Regions from separate parts of the Stenotrophomonas sp. YJH_SMC_27 genome, predicted to be linked through region 1. Evidence: predicted binding sites of a transcription regulator. Region 1 holds the regulator's gene; each other region holds the start of a gene.
What was found. Region 1 encodes FliA, which starts transcription of late flagellar genes. Its sites were predicted from a motif close to TAAAGTTTNNCNNNCNNNGGCCGATAA; they were not measured.
Positions count from the first base shown of each region.

Region 2: a site for FliA is predicted at 2,285-2,311, ahead of AC5P7R_RS00830 (methyl-accepting chemotaxis protein). Genes of this name have one in related genera too.
Region 3: a site for FliA is predicted at 1,507-1,533, ahead of AC5P7R_RS08195 (methyl-accepting chemotaxis protein). Genes of this name have one in related genera too.

Region 1 covers NZ_JCAFTA010000023.1:45,533-49,771, forward strand. The annotation lists gene flhF (flagellar biosynthesis GTPase FlhF) at 1-783, shown strand, start outside; gene AC5P7R_RS21700 (MinD/ParA family ATP-binding protein) at 770-1,657, shown strand; gene AC5P7R_RS21705 (RNA polymerase sigma factor FliA) at 1,654-2,397, shown strand; gene cheY (chemotaxis response regulator CheY) at 2,455-2,847, shown strand; gene AC5P7R_RS21715 (protein phosphatase CheZ) at 2,847-3,452, shown strand; gene AC5P7R_RS21720 (chemotaxis protein CheA) at 3,455-4,239, shown strand, end outside.
Region 2 covers NZ_JCAFTA010000001.1:184,694-188,932, forward strand. The annotation lists gene AC5P7R_RS00830 (methyl-accepting chemotaxis protein) at 30-2,252, opposite strand; gene AC5P7R_RS00835 (barstar family protein) at 2,880-3,272, shown strand; gene mutS (DNA mismatch repair protein MutS) at 3,407-4,239, shown strand, end outside.
Region 3 covers NZ_JCAFTA010000004.1:96,964-101,202, reverse strand. The annotation lists gene AC5P7R_RS08205 (S41 family peptidase) at 1-447, shown strand, start outside; gene AC5P7R_RS08200 (NAD-dependent epimerase/dehydratase family protein) at 546-1,439, shown strand; gene AC5P7R_RS08195 (methyl-accepting chemotaxis protein) at 1,653-4,184, shown strand.

The DNA of each region.
Region 1 (4,239 bases):
CTGATGGACGAATATGGCTTCGATGCCGGCCTGGCCCGCGACGTGGCCATGCAGATCCCGCTGGAGACCGAAGCCCATCGTGGCCGCGGCCTGATGCTGGGGCTGATCTCGCGCAAGCTGCCGATCGCCCCGGTCGACCCGCTGGAAGAAGGCGGCGTGATCGCCCTGGTCGGCCCGACCGGCGCCGGCAAGACCACCACCATCGCCAAGCTGGCCTCGCGATTCGCCGAGAAGCACGCGCCGCGTGACGTCGCCCTGGTCACCACCGATACCGCCCGCATCGGCGCCCGCGAGCAGCTCTACGGCTACGGCCGCCAGCTCGGCATCGCGGTGCACGAGGCCAACAGCGGCACCGACCTGGACCAGCTGCTGGAACGCCTGAAGGACTACAAGCTGGTGCTGATCGATACCGCCGGCCTGGGCCCGCGTGACCGTGCCCTGGCCGCCCAGCTGCAGTGGCTGCGCGCCGCGCGCCAGGTGCGCACCCTGCTGGTGCTCCCGGCCAACACCAGCTTCGGCGACATGGACGAGGTGGTGCGCCGCTTCGGTGCGGCAAACCTGCAGGGCCTGGTGCTGAGCAAGCTGGACGAGACCGGCCGCTTCGGCAACGCCCTGTCGGTGGCGGTGGACCACGCCCTGCCGATCACCTGGGTGACCGATGGCCAGGACGTCCCGGAGGACCTGCATAGGGCCAGTGCAGCCAATCTCGTACTTCGCCTTGAAGATTTGCGCCGAGCGGCCGATATGCCCTGCAACCCGGAGTTGAACCATGCCGTCGCGTGAGTACGCCAAGCTGACCAAGACCTTCCCGCTGTCGGCCACCCGCAGCGAGCCGCTCGGCCCTGTGCGCACCATCGCGGTGACCGGCGGCAAGGGCGGCGTGGGCAAGACCAACGTCTCGGCCAACCTGGCTGTGGCGCTGGCGGGCATGGGCAAGCGCACGCTGCTGCTGGACGCCGACCTGGGCCTGGCCAACATCGACGTTATCCTGGGCTTGAACCCCACCTTTACGCTGGCCGACCTGGTGGCCGGCCGCTGCTCGCTGGACGACGTCATCGTCGAAGGCCCGAACGGCGTGCTGGTCGTCCCGGCCGCTTCCGGCCGCCGGCACATGGCCGAGCTGGCCCCGGCCGAGCATGTCGGCCTGGTCAACGTGTTCTCCGAACTGGAACGCGAGCTGGACATCATGGTGGTCGATACCGCCGCCGGCATCACCGACGGCGTGCTGACCTTCTGCCAGGCCGCGCAGGACACCGTGGTGGTGGTCTGTGACGAACCGGCCTCGATCACCGACGCCTACGCACTGATCAAGGTGCTGTCGCGCGAGCGCGGCGTGGACCGCATCCAGGTGGTGGCCAACATGGTGCGCGACCCCAACGAGGGCCGCGTGCTGTACGAAAAGCTGACCCGCGTGTGCGAGAAGTTCCTCGCCGATGTCTCGCTGAACTACCTGGGCTGCGTGCCGCAGGATGATTGGCTGCGCCTGTCGGTGCAGCGCCAGCAACCGGTGGTGAAGGCCTACCCGTCCAGCCCGGCCGCGCTGGCGATCACCGAGATCGCGCGCCGCACCGCACGCTGGCAGGCGCCGACCGAACCGCGTGGCGGCGTCGAGTTCTTCCTCGAGCGCATTCTCAAGCAGCGCGGGGTGGCCGCATGAAAGGCGCAGCCCAGTACCGGGAGGTCCAGCGCTCGGCGGCCAACGAGGTCATCTCCCAGCACTCGGACCTGGTGCGGCGCATCGCCCACCACCTGGCCGCACGCCTGCCGGCGAGCGTGGAGGTGGACGACCTGATCCAGGCCGGCATGATGGGGCTGATCGAAGCGTCGCGCAGCTACGACGCCGACCAGGGCGCCTCGTTCGAGACCTACGCCTCGATCCGCATCCGCGGTTCGATGATCGACGAGATCCGCCGTGGCGACTGGGTGCCGCGCTCGGTGCATCGCCGCGCACGCGACGCCGCTGCCACCATCCGCCGCCTGGAACAGAGCACCGGCCGTGCCGCCAGCGCCACCGAAGTGGCCGCCGCGATGGAGATGCCGCTGCCCGAATACCTGCGGCTGATGGAAGACGCCGCGCGTGGCCAGGTGCTGAGCCTGGAGTCACGCATCGAGGACCAGGGCGAGCTGGACACCGTCGCCCAGGGCGGCCCGACCCCGCAGCAGGTGCTGGAGCGCGGCGAGTTCGGCCGCGAGCTGGGCAAGGCCATCGGCCACCTGCCCGAGCGCGAACAGCTGGTGCTCTCGCTCTATTACGAGCAGGAACTGAACCTGAAGGAGATCGGCGCGGTGCTCGGCGTGAGCGAGTCGCGGGTCTGCCAGATCCACGGCCAGGCCGTGCTGCGCCTGCGTGGACGATTGAAGATTTTCGAGGCGGCCGACGCCGGCCTGGAAGAGTGAACATGCCCGAGGCGGCTGCCCCCGGCCACCCGGAATGAACAACAAAGGAACTCTGCTTTGAACAAGAACATGCGCATCCTGATCGTCGACGACTTCTCGACCATGCGTCGCATCGTCAAGAACCTGCTGGGCGATCTTGGCTTCACCAATACCGCCGAAGCCGAGGACGGGCATGCCGCGCTGTCGCTGCTGCAGAGCCAGTCGTTCGATTTCGTCGTCACCGACTGGAACATGCCGGTGATGACCGGCATCGAGCTGCTCAAGGCGATCCGCGCCGATGCCAAGCTGAAGACCCTGCCAGTGCTGATGGTCACTGCCGAAGCCAAGCGCGAACAGATCATCGAAGCCGCCCAGAACGGCGTGAACGGCTACATCATCAAGCCCTTCACCGCGCAGACGCTGGAAGAGAAGCTCGGCAAGATCTTCGAACGCCTGGCGGCCAGCGCCTGATGGATACCACGGTCGACAAGAACGCCCTGGCCCTGCGCCTGCAGGAAGCCCTGGACGCACTGGAGTCCGGTGACGAAGCTGCCTGGCGGCAACGCATCGACGGACTGGTCGCGCTGCGCACGCAGCCGATGATGAGCGGCCTGTCGCGGCTGGCCCGCGAGCTGGGACAGGCGCTGGGTGAACTGCCGACCGTGCCCAGCGAGGCCGGTGAGCTGGATGACGCCTGCGCGCGCCTGGACCACGTGGTGGCGATGACCGAACAGGCCACCCACCGCACCCTGGACCTGGCCGAGGAATGCCGCAGCCTGACCGAACTGCTGCGTGCCGAAGGCCTGCAGCCGGGCCAGGACGCGCAGCTCGAGCGCATCCGCCACAACCTGACCGAGATCGCCCTGACCCAGAGCTACCAGGACCTGACCGGGCAGATCATCCGTCGCGTGGTCGGCATCGTCCGCCGCGTGCACGAGGGCTTCGGCGCACTCGGCCTGCCGCCGGAACAGCATCGCACCGACCCGGCACTGGCCGGGCCGGCACTGAAGGGACTGGACCGCCACGCGGTCTCGCAGAACGACGCCGACGACCTGTTGTCGGATCTGGGGCTGTAAGCATGAGCGCGGTATCCGACGACATCACTGCCGATTTCATCATCGAGGCGCAGGAGATCCTGGACCGCCTCGGCGAACAGCTGGTGTCGCTGGAGCAGGCACCGCAGGACAGCGACCAGCTCAATGCGGTGTTCCGCGGCTACCACACGCTCAAGGGCGGCGCCGGCTTCCTCGGCGTCACTGCCATGGTCGAGCTGTGCCACGCCGCTGAGGAGGCGCTGGGCGCGGCGCGCGCCGGCCAGGCCGTGCTGCAGGCCCACCACTTCGACGCGGCCCAGCAATCACTGGATTACCTGCAGTCGATGCTGGACGCCGTGTCGTCCGGCACCGAGCCGGGCTATGCGCCGCCGGACCTGATCGCCCAGTTCGACGTGCAAGGGGCTGCCGTGGCTGCGCCCGCCGCCGCCGCAGCACCCGCTGCGGGGGGCAGCGACCTGATCACCGACGACGAATTCGAGGCGCTGCTCGACCAGCTGCACGGTGGCAATGCTCCGACTGCGATCGCGCCGGCAAAAAAAGCCGACGACGGCCTGATCAGCGAGGACGAGTTCGAAGCCCTGCTCGACCAGTTGCACGGTGGCGCCGCACCGGGTGCCAAGCCTGCTGCAGTCCTGGCACCGGCGCCGGCGCCCGCGCCGCGCCCGGTCGCTGCACCGACACCCGTGGCCAAGCCGGCGGCCAAGCCGCTGGCCGAGGCCGAACACACGGTGCGCGTTGATACCAAACGCCTGGACGCGATCGTCAACCTGATCGGCGAACTGGTGCTGTCGCGCAATCGGCTCAAGAC
Region 2 (4,239 bases), on a different contig from region 1:
CGCCGTCTCCCTGCCGGCATGCGCTGTTGCTAGAACTCTTCCCAGCCGCCCGCGTTCGCAGCCAGCGTCGGCTCGATGCGTGGTACCAGTACCCCCGGCCGGCGTACCGGAGTCACTTTCGCCGCGACCGCGGCCAGGACCGGGCGCACGGCTGCGGCCGTGGTTGCCGCACTGATGCGGAACACCGAAACCGCTTCGGCCAGCAGATTGGCCTGCTCCTCCATGGAACGAGCCGCGGCGCTGGCCTCTTCCACCAGCGCCGCGTTCTGCTGCGTGGTCTCGTCCATCTGCACCACCGCCTGGTTGACCTGTTCAATGCCCGAGCTCTGCTCCTGCGATGCGGCAGATATCTCGGCCATGATGTCGGTCACCCGCTGCACCGAGGCCACCACCTCGCCCATGGTGGTGCCAGCCTGGCGGACCAGCGCCGAGCCGTCGGCGACCTTGCCAACCGAATCCTCGATCAGGCCCTTGATTTCCTTGGCCGCACCCGCCGAGCGCTGTGCCAGTGTGCGCACCTCACTGGCCACCACCGCAAAGCCCCTGCCCTGTTCACCGGCTCGCGCGGCTTCCACCGCCGCGTTCAACGCCAGGATGTTGGTCTGGAAAGCAATGCCATCGATGACCGAGATGATCTCGGCGATCTTCTTCGACGAGGCCTCGATCGCCGACATCGTGGTGACTACCTGGCCGACCACCTCGCCGCCCTGCGAAGCGACACCGTGCGCGCCGATCGCGAGTTGATTGGCCTGGCGTGCGTGCTCGGCATTCTGCTTCACGGTGGAGGTCAGTTCCTCCATCGACGCCGCAGTCTCTTCCAGGTTCGCCGCCTGCTGCTCGGTGCGCCGCGACAGGTCGGTGTTGCCCGCGGCGATCTCGCCTGCCGCCAGGTTGATGCTGGACGCGCTGGCCTGGATGCGGCCGACGATCTGCGTGAGCTGGTCGACGGTGGCGTTGCAGTCATCGCGCATCCGGGCGAACACCCCGTGGAAGTCCCCCTGCATGCGCACGGTCAGGTCACCGCGCGAGATGGACTGCAACAGGCGCGATACCTGCACCAGGTTCCCGTCGGTGGTCTGCATCAGCCGGTTGAGCCCGGCCACCATGTCGTGGAAATCGTGAGCGAAGCGCTGCTCGTCACCGCGCAGGCTGAAGTCCCCCGCCGCTGCTGCCGTCGCCAGCCTGCGGATCTCACCGTTGATCGCTGACAGGCTGGCCTTGGTCTCGTCCATCGCCTGGGTGATCGCGGCCTTCTCGCCCGGCAGAGGATCCATGTCTACCGACAGATCGCCCCTGGCGTAGTGCTTCATTACTTCGATCAACCGGTTCTGCACCTGCACATGCGAGCCGACGAGCGCATTGGTCTCGTGCACCATGCGCCCGTAGTCACCGGGGAAGGCGCTCTCATCCATGCGATAGCTGAGGCTGCCCGCATCGTGCTGGCGAGCCAGTTCCCCCTGCGCCGCCATCACAGACTGCAATTGCGCCTGCATGCGCTGCATCGACCTGAGCAGCTGCGTCACCTCATCGTTGCCGGAGGCGTCGATGCTGCTGTCCAGCCGCCCGTTGGCGATGCCATCGGCGAGCTTCACGGCTCCCTCCAGCGGCCGGGTCAGGCTGCGGGTGATGGCCCATGCGGCCAGCGAGCCGAGTATCAGGCTCAGCACGCCGAACACGATCGACAAGGTGCCGGTCCACGCCTCGGTCGCGCGGTAGTCCTCGCGGCTGCGCGCCGTCAGCACCTCCTGGTGCCGCAGCAGGGTGGAGATCGCCTCGTTCCAGGCCGTCGCCAGGCCCTGCTCGGCAAGCAGCTCCTTGGCTGCACCGTCGAAATCGCCGGCCTTCATGCGCTCATGCAGTTGCCGGGTGGACGCGTCGGTGGCCTTGCGTGCCGCGTCGATCCGCGCGACCAGCGTATCGCCGGTGGCATCACGCGGAATCTTGATGTACTTGGCCCATATGGCGTCGTAAGCCTGCGACAGCTCCTGCGCCTTCCGATAATCCCTGTCGAAATCCTCACCGCGCTTGATCACCATCAGCCGGCGCTGCATCAGCACCGCATTGTTGGTATCCAGCATCTCGTTCAACAACCGCATTTTCACCATGTTGACGTCCACCACTTTCTCGAACTGGGTGGACTTCAGGTGATTTCCGTACAACGCCAGGCCGACGATGGCGACGATGAACAGCAGCAGCAAACCAAACCCGGCGCCCAGCCGGGATCCCACTCGGAGGTTGCGTAAGGCGAGCATCTCAATTCCCTTGATCAATGGCCGTACGGTCGATGGCGGCGCAGGCAGGGGAAACTTTATGGGCCGATATTATTGTATCGATCCAGATATCCTGAAATGTGCGGGCTGTTGTGAAAACCGCGCACCGGCAAATTCCTGCAGCCGCGCATTGCAAACGTGCATCGGACCACCCAATATTCGACCTGAATGCGGGTTATTCATTTTGCGAGCCGGTGACGGCGCATGGAGAACGAGTAGCCAGCATTAACTTGGGCTGCGAAGAAGCCACCAGAGGCATGTGCCACGCTTCCTTCCGCCTCTGGCCTGGGAAAGAACGTTCGATACTTTCTCGGGAGAGCCTCATGAACTCGCGCTCAGTATCGGTGTTTCTCCGGAGTAGTCCCTGGCATCCATGACCGATGCAGAAGATGCATGGCGGCGTGGCGTCCGCCCACTGCAGAGCAAGCCACCACGTTGCCAGTGCAATGATTCGCATCGTCGCTGGCCCTCTACGCATCCTTCGACGCCCGTCGTGACCTGTGGCAAAGGCGCACCGCGATGCCATATGGCATTCAGCCCGGAGCGACCGCGCAAAGCTCTCTCGTGCTGGGCCATCAACAACAGCGCGGACCACGCTACAGTCGGCGCATGACCCTCGTCCTGCAGATTGAAGGCGCCGCCATCGATGACATCGCCAGCCTTTACACGGAGATCAACCGCGTGTTCATGGCCGGCGAGGCATGGCAGCTCGGGCCGAGCCTGGACGCACTGGACGACCTGCTGCATGGCGGCTATGGCGCACTGGCTGGCCACGCGCAGGCCACGCTGATCTGGCGCGATATCGCCCACAGCCGTGCGGCGCTGGGCGTGGAGGCGACCTGCCAGTGGCTGCAGGCCAAGCTGGACGCACCAGGCAGCTTCAACGCGCGGGCGATCGCCCGCCGGCTGCAGGCGGTGCGACAGGGCGAGGGCCCGACCTACTTCGAGATCGTCATGCAGATCTTCGACAGCCATCGGCAGATCACCCTGGTCCCGGCCTGAACCCTTTTTCGTGCCGCACCGGCCCGCCACCAGTGGCGGCAGCCCTGCGCCCCAGCAGTTACCATGGACGGCCCTGTACCGGCTCCGCTGCCGCCGCCCTCCGGCGCGGCCGGACGCCCCGATTCACGAGTCCCATGTCCAAAGACAAGTCCGCCGAACATACCCCGTTGATGAAGCAGTTCTTCGCAGCCAAGTCCGAGTATCCGGACCTGCTGCTGTTCTTCCGCATGGGCGATTTCTACGAGCTGTTCTACGACGACGCGCGCAAGGCCGCGCGCCTGCTCGACATCACCCTGACCCAGCGTGGCAGTTCCGGTGGCGCACCGATCCCGATGGCCGGCGTGCCGGTGCACGCGTACGAAGGCTACCTGGCACGGCTGGTGGCGCTGGGCGAGTCGGTGGCGATCTGCGAGCAGATCGGCGATCCCGCGCTGGCCAAGGGCTTGGTCGAGCGCAAGGTGGTGCGTATCGTCACCCCCGGCACGGTCACCGACGAGGCGCTGCTGGATGAGCGCCGCGACACCCTGCTGATGGCCCTGTCGCGCAGCAAGCAGGGCTATGGCCTGGCCTGGGCCGACCTGGCCGGCGGCCGCTTCCTGGTCAACGAAGTGGAAACCGACGACGCTCTGGAAGCCGAACTGGCCCGTCTGGAACCGGCCGAGCTGCTGGTGCCGGACGAGGAGAACTGGCCGGAGTTCCTGCGCCAGCGCACCGGGGTGCGCCGCCGCGCACCGTGGCTGTTCGACGCCGACAGCGGCCGCCGCCAGCTGCTGGCGTTTTTCAAGCTGCATGACCTGAGCGGCTTCGGCATCGATGACAAGCCGCGCGCGACCGCAGCCGCGGGCGCCCTGCTCGGCTATGTCGAGGAGACCCAGAAGCAGCGCCTGCCGCACCTGACCTCGATCGCGATGGAAACCGCCGGCGAGGCGATCGCGATGAACGCCGCCACCCGCCGCCACCTGGAGCT
Region 3 (4,239 bases), on a different contig from region 1:
CAGAACGGCGGCGGGGATGACGGCAGTGCCGACCTGCTGGTGCGCACGCTGTTGGACGCGAAGATCGACGCGGTGCAGCAGTTGGACCAGCGCGGGCGGCGCACGCTGGTACCACTGCCGCCGGCAAGCCTGCCCACTTACCTGAAGCCGCTGGTCGTGCTGATCGATCGCCGCACCGCGTCGGCTGCCGAGTTCGTCGCCTACTCGCTGCAGGCGCTGGGCCGTGCACGCATTGTCGGCACGCGCAGCGGCGGCGCTGCACACATGGTCGATGATCCTGTGCTGCTGCCGGATGGCTATCAGATCAGCATTCCCGATCGGCAGCCGATCAATCTACATACCGGAACCAACTGGGAACGCACCGGTGTCACGCCCGACGCGGTAGGCGGTGACGATCCGCTGTTCGTCGCGCGGCAGCTGCTGGCCCGATCGGCCTCGCGGGAATGAACGCACAATTGCAATTGCGCCCTATCGCAGACGACATGCAGCGTGCCTAGAATCGAGGCATCCCGGTAGTTCCCGGGCGCTTCGAGTGAATGGACTCAATGAAGATTCTGCTGACCGGCAGTTCCGGGCGGATCGGGCGCGCGATCTTCGGCGCATTGGCGGCCTCCCACGAAGTGGTGGGGCTGGATCGCAGCCCATTCGCCACCACCCGCATCATTGCCGATGTCACCGATCACCAGGCTGTCGCACGGGCGGTGCAGGGCGTTGACGCGGTGATCCATACCGCCGCCCTGCACGCACCCCACGTCGGCCTGGTGCCGGACGGGGTGTTCCACCAGATCAACGTGGAGGCGACCGCGCACCTGCTGCAGGCCGCACGCGAAGCCGGGGCGCGGCGATTCGTGCTGACCAGTACAACCGCGCTGTACGGCCACGCCGTGGTCGCCGGTGGCTGCCGTTGGATCGATGAAGACACCGAGCCGTTGCCGCGCACGATCTACCACCGCACCAAGCTGCAGGCCGAAGCACTGGCCGAAGCCGCTGCGGCGCCGGCCTTCAGCGTGCGCGTGCTGCGTATGGCCCGCTGCTTCCCCGAGCCGCCCGAACGCATGGCGATGTTCCGCCTGCACCGCGGTATCGACGCACGTGATGTAGCCAGCGCGCATGCTGCACTGCTGCTGGACGAAGGTGCCGCTTTCGCGCGTTACATCGCGTGCGCTCCAACGCCGTTCCGGCGTGAGGATTGCCTGGAGCTGGCCACCCACCCGCGCAGCGTGCTGGCACGCCGCGCGCCACAGCTGCTGGCCGAGTTCGAACGACGGGGCTGGCCGCTGCCGTTGAGCATCGATCGCGTCTACGACAGTGCCCGCCTGCGCAGCGTGCTGGGCTGGCAGCCGCGCTTCGGCCCGGACGACGTGCTGCAGCAGTACGCCGCCGGCAGCATTGAGGTGCTGCCAAGGGCGGAGTGGATCAAGGATCGGGTCGCCGAATGAGATGGTCGCAGGGGGCGGGGCACCGAGCCCACCCTGAGCAGGTTCAGGAATGTGCAGGCCGCTGGCCTCAATCTCGATGGCGGCCGGCCGCTAAACCCGGTGTGCCTCGTGCACCGGGCGCGGCCCGGCGGCCGGTGGCCTGCGCGACGGATCGCGCGCCTGCGCGGTGTCCTCGTGACGCCGGTCGTCCTGAATTGCCTTGCGGACCCTCCCATGCCTTCTTCCCGCTCCGCCACTGCCCAACGCCCGGGCAGCATCGCCCACAAGCTGATGCTGGGCACCGCTGTGATCGCGCTGCTGTGCTTCGGCCTGACCGCGTTCCTGATCTACCGGCAGGCCAGCGCCAGTCTGATCAGCGCCTCGCGCCAGACCATGACCAGCGAGGCCAACGCCGAGGCGCGCCAGGTGGCGGCTGACCTGGGCACCGCCTTTGCCAGCAACGATGCCATGGTTGAAAGCGTGCTGGCCCAGCGTGCCCGTGGCGACGTGCCCGACCGCGCCAGCCTGGCGGCGGTGCTCGGCGAACAGCTGCGTGCTCATCCGCAATGGCTCGGCAAGAGCACCATGTGGGAGGCCGATGCCTTCGACGGCAAGGATGCGGAGTTCGTCAATAGCGAAGCTCACGATGCCACCGGCCGTTACATGAGCTACTGGGCCTGGCAGGACGGCAAGCCGCAGCAGTCGGTGATGACCGATTACACCGAGACCGCCAGCGGATCGGGCGACTGGTACATGGGGCCCAGCCGTGACAAGCTGCCCAAGGTCAGCGAACCCTACGCCTATGACATCGCCGGCCAGAAGGTGCTCATGAGCACCCTGAGCACGCCGATCATCGAGAACGGCAGATTCCTGGGCGTGTTCACCGTGGACTTCTCGCTGGCGGCGTTGCAGAAGCACCTGGCCACGCTGAAGCCGATGGGGGCCGGTCGTGTCGAACTGCTGTCGCCGAAGGGTGTGGTGCTGGCCTCGGCCAATGCCGCCGAGATCGGCAAGCCGCGCAGCGACGCGCAGACCCGCAGCATGCTGGCCGACATTGCCGCCGACCGTCGGTTCGAGGCCTTCACTCCGGATGCGGCCGGCAATGTGCGGGTGTATGTACCGCTGCGGGTCGGCGATGCGCCGCAGCGTTTTGCCCTGGGCGTGGTGATGCCGCACGCGGTGATCGTGGCTGAGGCACGCCAGCTGCTGTGGCTGACCCTGCTGGTCGGCGTGATCGCCGCGCTGAGCCTCAGCGCCGGTGTCCATGTACTGCTGCGCCGCCTGGCAATCCGCCCGTTGGCCGAAGCGGTGCGCGTGGCCGGTGATGTCGCCGCCGGCAAGCTGGACAGCACGCTGCCGGCGCGCAGCAACGACGAAGTGGGGCGCCTGCTGGACGCGATGCAGGGCATGCGTGGGCAGTTGCAGTCAGTGATGGCTGCGCAGGCCGAAATGGCGCGCCGCCACGATGCCGGGGAGCTCAGCTACCGCATGGATGCTGCGGCGTTCCCGGGCGAGTACGGCCGCATGGTGGCCGACAGCAACCAGCTGGTGGCCTCCAGCAATGCGGTCACCCAGCGCCTGGTCGAGGTGATGCAGCGCTACGCCGTGGGCGACCTCAGCGTGGACATGGAAGCGCTGCCGGGCGAGAAGGCGGCATTCACCGCCGCGATGGCAACCACCAAGGGCAACCTGGCTGCGATCAACGAGCAGATCCAGCAGCTGGCCGCCGCCGCCGCTGCCGGTGATTTCGCCGTGCGCGGTGATGCGTTGCGCTTCGAGCATGATTTCCGCCGCATGGTGGAGACCTTGAACACAATGATGCAGGTCAGCGACCACAACCTGGCTGCACTGTCTACGCTGCTGCGCGCGATCGCCGCCGGCGACCTCACTGCGCGCATGCAGGGTGAGTTCCACGGGGTGTTCGCGGTGATGCGCGACGATGCCAACAGCACCGTGCAGCAGCTGACTCAGATCGTCGGACAGATCCAGCAGTCGGCGGCCAGCATCCGCCTGGCCGCTGGCGAGATCGCGGCCGGCAACAGCGACCTGTCGCGCCGCACCGAACAGCAGGCCGCCAATCTGGAAGAAACCGCCGCGTCGATGGAGGAACTGACCTCCACCGTGCGCCAGAATGCCGACCACGCGCTGCAGGCCAACATGCTGGCCGGTTCCGCAGCGGGCGTGGCCAGCGAAGGGGGCGAGGTGGTCAGCCAGGTGGTGCAGACGATGCAGCAGATCGAAGCCTCGTCGCAGCGCATCGCCGAGATCATCTCGGTGATCGATGGCATTGCGTTCCAGACCAACATCCTGGCATTGAACGCGGCGGTGGAAGCCGCGCGCGCCGGCGAGCAGGGCCGTGGCTTCGCCGTGGTTGCCAGCGAAGTCCGTGCGCTGGCGCAGCGCTCAGCGGGTGCCGCCAAGGAGATCAAGGAGCTGATCGACGCTTCGGTGGCACAGGTCGGAGCCGGTGCGCAGCTGGTGCACGGTGCCGGACGCACCATGCAGGACATCGTCGGTCAGGTCGGCCGCGTCAATGAGATCATGGCCGAGATCTCGGCCGCCTCGCGCGAACAGTCGGCCGGCATCGAGCAGGTCAACCAGACCGTGGTGCAGATGGACGAAACCACCCAGCAGAATGCTGCACTGGTGGAGGAAGCCAGTGCAGCAGCCCGCGCGATGGAGGAGCAGGCCGAGCAGCTGGCGGTGGCGGTGTCGCGCTTCCGCCTGCAGGCCGGGCCGATGGCCACGGCACGCCGCGCGGCCTGAGCCAGAGAACGAAGACGCCCGGCGGGGGCCGGGCGTCGCTTGCATCCTTGCCGCG